One region of the Lentilactobacillus terminaliae genome, then DNA from elsewhere that is predicted to be linked to it. Evidence: riboswitches for the same ligand, from Rfam matches in the RefSeq annotation. Region 1 holds a riboswitch; the other holds the start of a gene.
What was found. A riboswitch is a leader RNA that binds a small molecule or an ion and turns the genes downstream of it on or off. The one in region 1 is predicted to bind thiamine pyrophosphate.
Positions count from the first base shown of each region.

Region 2: linked by a shared signal. The riboswitch ahead of thiM (hydroxyethylthiazole kinase) and the one ahead of O0236_RS01700 (ECF transporter S component) in region 1 are both predicted to bind thiamine pyrophosphate.

Region 1 is NZ_CP168151.1:353,330-358,420, forward strand. Features, by position in the region: gene O0236_RS01690 (energy-coupling factor transporter transmembrane component T family protein) at 28-675, opposite strand; gene O0236_RS01695 (ABC transporter ATP-binding protein) at 672-2,102, opposite strand; gene O0236_RS01700 (ECF transporter S component) at 2,114-2,695, opposite strand; TPP riboswitch at 2,835-2,925, opposite strand; gene O0236_RS01705 (Cof-type HAD-IIB family hydrolase) at 3,037-3,843, shown strand; gene O0236_RS01710 (linear amide C-N hydrolase) at 3,835-4,776, opposite strand; gene O0236_RS01715 (LVIS_2131 family protein) at 4,865-5,091, shown strand, end outside.
Region 2 is NZ_CP168151.1:1,752,557-1,757,647, forward strand. Features, by position in the region: gene O0236_RS09325 (hypothetical protein) at 1-1,324, opposite strand, end outside; gene thiE (thiamine phosphate synthase) at 1,464-2,117, opposite strand; gene thiD (bifunctional hydroxymethylpyrimidine kinase/phosphomethylpyrimidine kinase) at 2,101-2,928, opposite strand; gene thiM (hydroxyethylthiazole kinase) at 2,943-3,731, opposite strand; TPP riboswitch at 3,790-3,896, opposite strand; gene O0236_RS09345 (oxidoreductase) at 3,922-4,806, opposite strand; gene O0236_RS09350 (aldo/keto reductase) at 4,952-5,091, shown strand, end outside.

The DNA of each region.
Region 1 (5,091 bases):
AGCAATTGTGCGCTCATCCTATTTTGATTATCTAATAAAAATTAATAGTCCATTAACAATTAAAATACTGCCGATAAAGTACGTCCAGTCCCAAGCAGTAATGTGGATTACTTTGTAATGGGTTCGCGGTTCATCTTCAATAAAACCGTGAGATGTCATGGCTTCAGCCAAGTTTTGTGACCACTGAATTGACGATAAGATGGCCTTGAAATATAACTGTGGCGACCAAAAATGTAACACAGTTCCGCGCATTAATGCTGCAGTGCGAATGACCGTAACTTCTTGGCGAATTTTAGGAATTAGGTTAAAAGCAGCTAATACTCCGTAGGCAAATTTAGAAGGGAGTCTGAAATCCTGCTCTAAGGTCAGAGCCAAATCAACAAACTCTGTGGTAATCGTAAAAGTTGCACCTAAGAACACGTATGCGTATATCCGCGTGAATAAGATGATACCAAATACTAAGCCACCACCGTACAGCCATTGGGAAACAAATAATCCTAACGCTGGGAATAGTGGCCAGAGAATCAAACCCATAAATTGCTTAAAACTAATATGTTTGAGCAGTAAGTAAATCACACTAAAGCTGATCAATGCTAGATTGACAATTAGATTAGTAGTGAACGATATTTCAAGGGCAATGATAATGACTAGAAGTAGTTTTAATCCAGGATTCATTTGAGTACCTCCTGGTATTGTAAGTTGTGGTTCATGAAGCTGACGTGATAGTCGATTAGATCAGTAATACCAGTAAACTGATGAGAAATCATGATTTGAGTTTGGCCAAATTGTTGTTTGGCGGTTAATAAAAAGCCCACGATTATTTGCAAAGATTTGTAATCTAATCCTTTAAATGGTTCATCCAAAAGCAGGACGGGTGGATTCATAATCAGCATTTCTAGGATTTGCAGCTTCTTTTTTTGACCTTCACTTAAAGAATAAACAACTTGATCCATTCGATCGGTAAAGCCTAACTTGTCGATCATGTCGGTAATCATATCGTCAGAATAATTCTTAGTGATCCGATGCTGCTTAGATAATTCGATCTCTTCTTGAACAGTAATCGCTAAAAATTGATTTTCAGCATCTTGAAACAACAAACTCACCTGTTTTGCGTAGCTTAGTGGGCGGATTGTGCGAATGTTTTTATCTTTAAAGAACACGTTACCGCTGTATGGTAAAAGCTTGGTTAACGCAGAGAAAAGCGTTGATTTACCAATACCATTGTCGCCTGTAATCAGGGTCGTTTTTTGCTCATAAAAACTAAACTCAGATAGATTCAATAGGGTAGTGTGATGTGGTCCCAAAGAAAAATCATGCAGATTCAAAATGATACGGTCAGTTGAGTTGGGTTGGGTAACTGGAATCGATTCGATCCGGTTATCGGCAAATTGTTTGAATAATTTTTGAGCCTCAACTGCAGCTAACTTGCTGATCTGGTATTGCTCAGGGTCTAAGTAGAAAAAATTATCGATTAATGACTCATAACTACTTAAATCATGATCGGCAATGATAATTGTCTTGTGATAGTTGGTTTGCAGTTGCTTTAATTTGTGGAGTAAGTCAATCCGAGTTGGAAAATCGATGCTCGCAAATGGTTCATCTAGCACAATCACTTCCGCATCCATTGCGATGATACTAGCCAGCGCTAATCGTTGTTTCTGACCTCCAGAAAGTGAGTTGATTTCGCGATCAACTAACTCACTGATACCAGTAAATTCAAGTGCATGGTCAATAATAGCGTCCATTTTTGATGGGTCAGTCTGCAAATTTTCTAACACGAAAATCAGTTCATCTCTGACAACACTCATGGCAAATTGCTGATTAGGATTTTGAAACATCATTGCTACCAGATGGTTTTTGACTTGAGGATCCACAGTGGTTATATCAGTTCCATTAAATGAAATGGTGCCAGAGGCCTCACCATTCGTGAAGTTAGGGTAGAGGCTGGCAATGAATTTTAGCAACGTTGTCTTACCACTCCCTGAAGGACCAGATAATAGTGAAAACTCACCATCTGGAAACGTCAGATTGAGGTCATTTAAGACATTCGCACTGGTTTCTGGATATTTAAAATTAAAGTTTGTGATCGTAACGTCAGCCATGAATGATCCCTCTAATTGTTGTTAGTCGATACTGAAATATGACTTCTATCAAGCATGTTAGTGATTGCCTTGGTTAGGAGGCCACCAAAGATAAAGGTGGAAATATATCTAGTGATAAAGAGGCCAATAATCATTAATGGTGCGTAATGACCATAACCATTTTTGATAATGTCCCAAGCAAAAGTAATTACTACAGTCGTCAAAATGGAAAGATTAAGTCCGAGCCAACCATATTTTTTATAACCGGTTAAGGCAAAACCTAGCTCGGAACCAACTCCTTGAACGATTCCGGAAATAAAGGCACCGGCACCCCATTGGCCACCAAGAAATACTTCTACTGCTGATCCTAAGAATTCACCTAAGAAAGCTGAACCAAAGGTTTTAATCAAATAACCAGTTAATGGACCTGCCATGGTCCACAATCCCATTAGGATGTCATTGGCAAATGGAGCTATGCCGATTGGAGTCAGTGCCACAGTTAGGGCAGTGTATAAGAACCCAGCTCCCCAAAAAATAATTCCGCTAAAAATAGCGATCAATGCTACTAAAATGATGTTGTGCAAAGTCCAAGGACTTTTTTTCTTGTTTGTCATAAAACAAGACCTCCAAAATGTATTTCATACAGACTATGGAGATTATCGATCATGAACAATAAAAAACCGGCCCACCCAAGTAAAACAGGGTGAACCGGTAAGTTAAAATTCATCGTAAGTGCAGCGGTATCTAGTATCAGATACAACTGAATTATGCTCCCTTCGCTGGTACTAACCAGATCAGGTTCGATGGGTTTTATCTCAGCCTTTTGGCACCCCAGATAGTTGTATGATCTTTTTCAGTATACAAGTTTACTAAAAGTTTCGCAATCGATTAATCAGGATGAATGCGTTAGAATAATAGGTGACTTTTATCAATTCAATAGTAGGGAGAGTTTTAAATGATTAAAGTAATTGCTTCTGACATGGACGGCACGTTTTTAAACGATGCTGGTGAATTTGATAACCAAAAGTTTCAAAAACAGCTTGACCAAATGCAAGATAAAAATATGCACTTCATCTGTGCAACTAGTAATACATATGCCCATTCATTACGACAATTTCATGATGTGAAAGGGCCTATTTCATATGTTTGTGACAATGGTGCTCACGTCATTGATGAACGAGGTGTTTCGGTGGTTGAATCACCGATGGAACCTATGTTAGTTCAAAAGATTGTGGAATATCTCCAAACTGAGCCTGAATTTAATGGCGCTGAAATCATTTTGGCTGGTCGGAATGGCGATTACTGTAATTTACCAGCAGATTCAGACGGCTTTAAGGCATCACAACGTTTTTATGAAGACTTGCAGTCAGTTAGTGATCTGAACTTAATTTTTGATACGATTTATAAAATCGATGTGATGGTGGCAGGAGAAAGTGCTTTGAGAATGGCCCATGACATCAATGTAAAATTTGTGAATCGAGTAACCGCTGTTTCAAGTGGCATGAACGGTGTGGACATCATGAGTGATGACACTTCTAAAGCTACAGGCATCCAAGCATTGCTTGATGAGTGGAACTTAACGTTTGATGATGTTGCCGCCTTCGGTGATAACGCCAACGATTATGCGATGTTGAGCGAATCAGCAGAGGGCTTCGCCATGAAAAATGCCGCTGATGATTTGTTAGCTATAGTAAGTAACGTAACTGAATTGACTAACAATGAAGCTGGAGTGCAAACCAAAATTGATGAATATCTAAAGTAAAAAATGAGTTGTATGAGGTTCTTGGTCCAGCACATCAGCTAAGGAATGAATCATGGGTGTTTGACTTTGACAGTCCGTGAACTGATACGTCAGACTTGTGCAATCCCATTCGGAGATGTAATGAGTAAAATTAAAGTTGGGATGGTCATTCATCGTTGGTTTAAACGGAATTGCGACCTCTGAAAGAATCTGATTCAAAAAGATAGTTGCTAGTTCAGAATCGGCTGGTTTAGCCGTCCCCAATTTATTAATTGCCGCATACACGAATCGAGTGGTTGGTGTATTGGTTGGCTGGGGAACGTGATTATTAACCACATACTTTCTAGCCACAGCTTGCCATTCAGTTGAATCGTTAGTTGAAACGTCCAGCTGATTTTTCAGGTTTTTAATATGTTCTGGGTATGTTGGTGAATTAGTTAAAACACCAATGTTGTCGGTTGTTACAACTAATTGATGGTCTAATGGTTCAATGATAACCGTTCTACCAGTTTTGTCCGCTAATAACCAATGAAATGAATAGATTTCATTGCCTGATAACCATTTTTGACCAATAATTGCAATGTCAGGTAAATTTGTTAATACTTCAGAAATGGATTGATGCTCGGCTAATACCCAACTAAGAAAGTCCTGTGGAGTCAGATTGAGCTGGTTATCTACTGGTGCTTGGTGATAGCTAGCTTTTAATGGAAACATTAATTCAGCGCAACTCAGGCCTTGGGTATTGACCCCATCTGCGACTAATAAATCATGATTATCGATTAACTGACCGCCACCGATGAACGGATATTTAATGGTTCGTTTGCCTGCAAGTGGAGTGTTGTAAAACCTATCGGCGACTAGGACTGGATGCCAGTTTCCCTTGACAGGAAAGTCCATCGTGCGACCGGCGAGAAGATGTTCGTCTAATGTTGTCATGGTTAAACTAGTGCACATATTTTTACCTTCTTTGGGGTTGAATCATTTTCCAATTTACTTACAAATAGTGTAAACTAATCATATTAACAATAAAAGGAGATACACCATGAAATCAGCATGGAACTTAGTTGGGATGGCCTTATGGTTGATTCTAATTATTTATCTAATATGGATGATCCACGACATGCGGTCACGAAGATTGCGATTACTTGTGACTGAAAAGAAGTCGTTTACTTGGAATAATTTTACTAAATCAGCAATCGAGTTAGTAATCTTTGTGTTAGCTTTTTGGGGAATGACTTACGCAACATTCTTTCAAGATGTTAATAAATT
Region 2 (5,091 bases), 530 kb from region 1:
CACCACGATTACCTACATATGATGGACTAGCAGCAAACTTAACTGAGTTTTCATCTAGGCGTCCGTAGAATAACATGTAACCATTACCCATCTTACGACCCCAGTATGCATTACCGTCATTATCGAAGGCAAGTGTGTGAAGTTGTAAGTTAGAAGTCTTAGAACCATTGTTATGAAGCATCTTGAACTTGTATTGACGAATTGGCTTCAATGTATTTGGATCCATTTCCATCACCACATTGTCTTGATCGGTCTTTAAATCTGATAATGTGTTATCTTCTGCAAGATAAAGATGTTGATTTTGTGGATTAAATGTCAAAGTTTGTCCATGACCGATATTAACTTGTGGTGAAAGTTGAGCGGTCTGAGCAATATCAACATATTTAAACATATCAGGATTTTCGTCCTTAACTGCATCAACCTTAGTTTGGTGACCGTCGATTTGGCTTTGGATTGAGCTAAGTTTCTTGTCATAAGCCTTAACCTTAGCTTTATGACTTTGATATGACTTCATCCATTGTGCCATCTTGGTCTTAGATTGTTTAACAACCTTCTTGGCATTTTGACGAGTCTTGTAAGAGTACTTAGCTGAAGTTAATTTCTGATACTTATTACGCTTATTCTTCCAAGAATAATACCATTTCTGAGCATTTTTTTGCCAGTTTTCTTGGTTATCTTGGTAAGATTTATTCTTGTTTAAAGTATTAGTTAATGACTTAATAGCGTCAAAATCAGATTGCATCTTGCTGTAAGCTGCATCGTATTCTTGATTATGTTGCATTCCTTCATCAGTATATGGATTGAAGTAATCAAATGAACGCCATAGAGCATTAATATCAGTAGTAACACCTAACTTAGCCAATTTTGTTAAGTCGAACTTAACAATGGCACCATAGTTAGTATTACTTCCGTTAGATTCAACGAAGTAAATGTTGTTACTGTTATCCAATGCAACAGATTGGAAGTTTCCATGTTGGTAATTAGAAACGTTAAATCCATCTGGCAAGAAGAACTTAGTAGTGAACATGTTGCTTTGTGAACTTCCAGAAATAGTTTGGTAAGTGTTGCTTTCGTTAATTCCGGTTGGATCAAGCTTGTACTTAGTGTACTTGCGACTTTTGTTTCCTTGCGGAGTATCGTTATTAACGGTGTTAAGTGATTCTTCACTATAATCCGTTAGAACATTTCCAGCATTAACGGTCTTAATGCTACCAGCATTACCTGGTGCATCAATAACGTCGGCTCGAACTGCTGATGCTCCCGCTAGTCCTAATGACGTAAATAAAATAGTCATTAAAACTGTTTTCTTAAACTGTATCTTCATTCAAACCCCACCTCATTTTTTAGACTTACACGTTAAGTGTAAACGTTAACTATCTGAAAGTAAAAGTATAGTGTTGCATTTTAAAGGAAAAGAAAAAAAGTAATCCCAATGTAATATGAATTACTTTATAGAAACATTATTAATAATTGATTTTCTTTAATCGCTTAACGGTTCGGCGAATGTCAGTGCTTTGAGCAATCACCGAAATAACTGAACTACCTGCCACACCTGTGTGAGCCAATTCTGCGACGTTGTTTTCACTAATGCCACCAATAGCCACAATCGGATATTGACTATATTTAACCAGCTCTGCAATTCCGTCAGTACCAATGACTGGATCCGCATCATCTTTAGACTGGGTTGGAAAAACGGGACCGCTTCCCAGATAAGCTAACTCAGATAGCTGATTAGCGGCCTGGACTTGGGCAATCGTATTACACGAAAGACCGATAAACATTTGCTGACCAATTTCAGCAATCACTTGGTTAATTCTTTCATCCTTTTGACCAACATGAATCCCATCAGCCTTCACTTGTCGAGCCAGAGCGACATCATCATCAACGATGAAGGGTACCTGATACTGAGCACAAAGTTGCTGCAACTGCTTAGCCATTGCTAATTTGTCGTCACCAGTTAACGCATGTGTACCCTTTTCACGAAATTGAAAAGCAGTAATGCCAGCTTCAAGGGCCTCGGTTAATACCGAGGGTAATGTCTTCGTGGCATCCTTAATATCTTGAGTGCCACAAATGAAGTAGGCTGTCAGCATTGACCGTTTAAATTTCATCGTCATTGGCTTCTCCTTTAACATGAGCCCAGTGATTCAATGGTCCATGACCATGACCGACTTGGATGCCCTGTTCAATCGTGGCAGAAACATATTCCTTACCGATTCGAATGGCATCTTCAACTGACTTGCCCTTAGCTAATTCAGAGGTAATGCATGAAGAAAGCGTATCTCCGGTACCATGAGTGCGGTTAGTATCCACGCGGGGACTTGTCATCCAGAAACTGTCGCCATTTTCTAGTAAAACAAAGTCTGATGATTCATTGTCATCAGCTTCATGACCACCTTTAACTAACACATTTTTGGCACCCATGTCTTGAAGTTTCTGTGCTGCAACTAACATATCGTCAGAAGATTCAATCTGCATGCCAGTCAATTCAGCAGCTTCAGGTAAGTTGGGCGTTAAAATCGTGGCCAACGGAACAAGCTCTTGCTTAACAGTTTGAATGGCATCTTCTGAAAGTAATCGTGCACCACCCTTGGCAATCATAACTGGATCCACGGTTAATGGACCTAGATCATACTTCTTCAGATTAGCGACGACTGCTTTGACTGATGGAACGTCTGCCAACATCCCTGTTTTTGCCGCACGAATCTTCAAGTCATCAGCGACCGCTTTGAATTGTTCATCAATCAACTTTTCAGGCATGGCCATAAAATCTGCCACCCCAATGGTGTTTTGGGCGGTTACCGCCACAACAACGGCTGCTGAAAACACATGACGTTCCTGCATAGTTTTTATATCGGCCATGACTCCGGCACCACCACCACTATCAGTACCGGCAATCGTCAAAGCTTGAATCGTATCATTTATCATATGCTTAACACTCCTTAGTCAAATTGGGCTGTGTGTTCAACATCAGCAACACTAATCAAATGCAGTTCATCAATCAATTGAGGACCAAATGAGCCAGCCAATGGAACCTGCATCTGATTGGCCACTATTTCACCAGCAGTTGCAAATACCGTTGCTGCTACTTGGGCAGCCTCAAAGTAATCATCTTCAATGGCCACAAAAGTACCAATAATGCTGGAGAGCATATCCCCTGAACCCACATGAAGTTTGAATAAATCAGTGTTGTTATAAACTCGAATGACCGCTTGACCGTTAGTAATGATGTCGGTCTTACCACTGAGCACAACCACGCAATTGCGTTTATTTGCCAAAGCCTTGGCAATTGCTTCTAGATCAGCATCGCCTTCCCCAGCATCAATTCCCTTAGCCTGCCATTCAACATCAGCGAGTGCGGCAATTTCACCAGCGTTACCACGAATCACAGCGACATCAACATTATCTAGTAGCTCATTGCAACGATCCAATCGATATTTCACTGCACCAACTGCCACAGGATCCAACACGATTGGTTTGTGGTATTGGTTCGCGAATTTAGTGACCGCAGCAATCTGTTTTAACTGACCCTCAGTAAATGCTCCTAAGTTCACGGTTACCGAATGGGAGATGTTGACCATTGCTTCGGATTCATTTTCTTCTTCAGACATAATTGGTGAAGCCCCAATTGCGTTAATTCCGTTAGCCACATCTTGGACTGTCACGAAATTGGAAATATTAAATGCAATGGGATTCTTTTGCCGTAATTTATCTAACAATTCAATTTTCATATGCGCTCTCCTTAATAAAAATGCCGTCGCCCAGACATTGCGTATGGACGACGGCTTAAAAAGTCGAGTGACACATTCCCTACGCAAGTGTTGGCTTACAGGTTCAAAGGGATCGAGTTGTTCAAACTCATCTCAGCTGCTATGGCAGCACCCCTAGTGTTTAACTAGTTATTCTATTTATACTATAAGATTACTTGGTTTCTGTGCTTGGGTCAACTTGATTGCGTTGAGACTTTTCTTGGTTGACCATTCGTTGGGCCATAATGCGGACCTGTTCCATCAAAGCATCAAATGCCTTATCTGGCAAAAGACGTTTTAACATAATCGATGCTTTGGCACCATAGCCACCACTGTATCTGGCTTTAGGCTTGGCAGAAAAGGCTGCTTGATCAACCATTCGAGCAATTACCATCGGTTTAGATGCATAACGATATGACAACTCGAAGAAGTCAGCTAACCGACGACTAGCACCAGCATAAGGACCATCACTAGAACTTTCTTTTAACTTATTCATAGCGATAGAACTCCAATTTGATTCAATAGCACCGGGTTCAATTACGACCACATCAATGCCAAATTCTTTTAATTCTTCTCTGATTGAATCACTCATTCCTTCAATCGCAAATTTAGAGCCAACGTACCAACTACCGAGTGGCATCCCTGTCTTACCAGCCATTGATGACATATTAATAATTCGGCCACTGCCTTGTTTACGCATGAATGGTAGAACTGACTGAATCATTTTCATGGCTCCAAAGACGTTGACCTTAAATTGATATTCGCCATCTTTAAGCGGTACTTCTTCCACAGAACCGAACGAACCAAAGCCAGCATTATTAACCAAAACATCAATCCGACCAGCATCCGCATAAATATTTTGGATAGCTTCATCAACACTGTCATAATCAGCTACATCTACATATCCAGTCGTAATACCTAGATCATCTAAATCATTCATCTGATCTACGCGGCGAGACAAAGCATAAACTTGCATTCCATTTCGTTTGAGGTGTTTGGCGATTTCTTTACCGATACCTGAAGAACCGCCCGTCACTATTGCCACTCTTTTTGTCATTAAGTACGCCCCCTAAATTATTTTTACTACGTTCATAATACCATTATTTATGATAGCGTTAACTATTTAGAATTTTAAACTGAATAGTTGAATTTTAAATTTGTTAGGAATAAAATTTTAGTATCAAATTTAAGGAGGAAACAAAATGTCATTAACTGATACTTACACTTTGTACAATGGAGTGAAGATTCCTCAAGTTGGTTTTGGAACCTGGCAATCTGCTGATGGGGATGAAGCCTACCAAGCCGTTAAATGGGCTCTTGAAGCAGGTTATCGTCACATTGA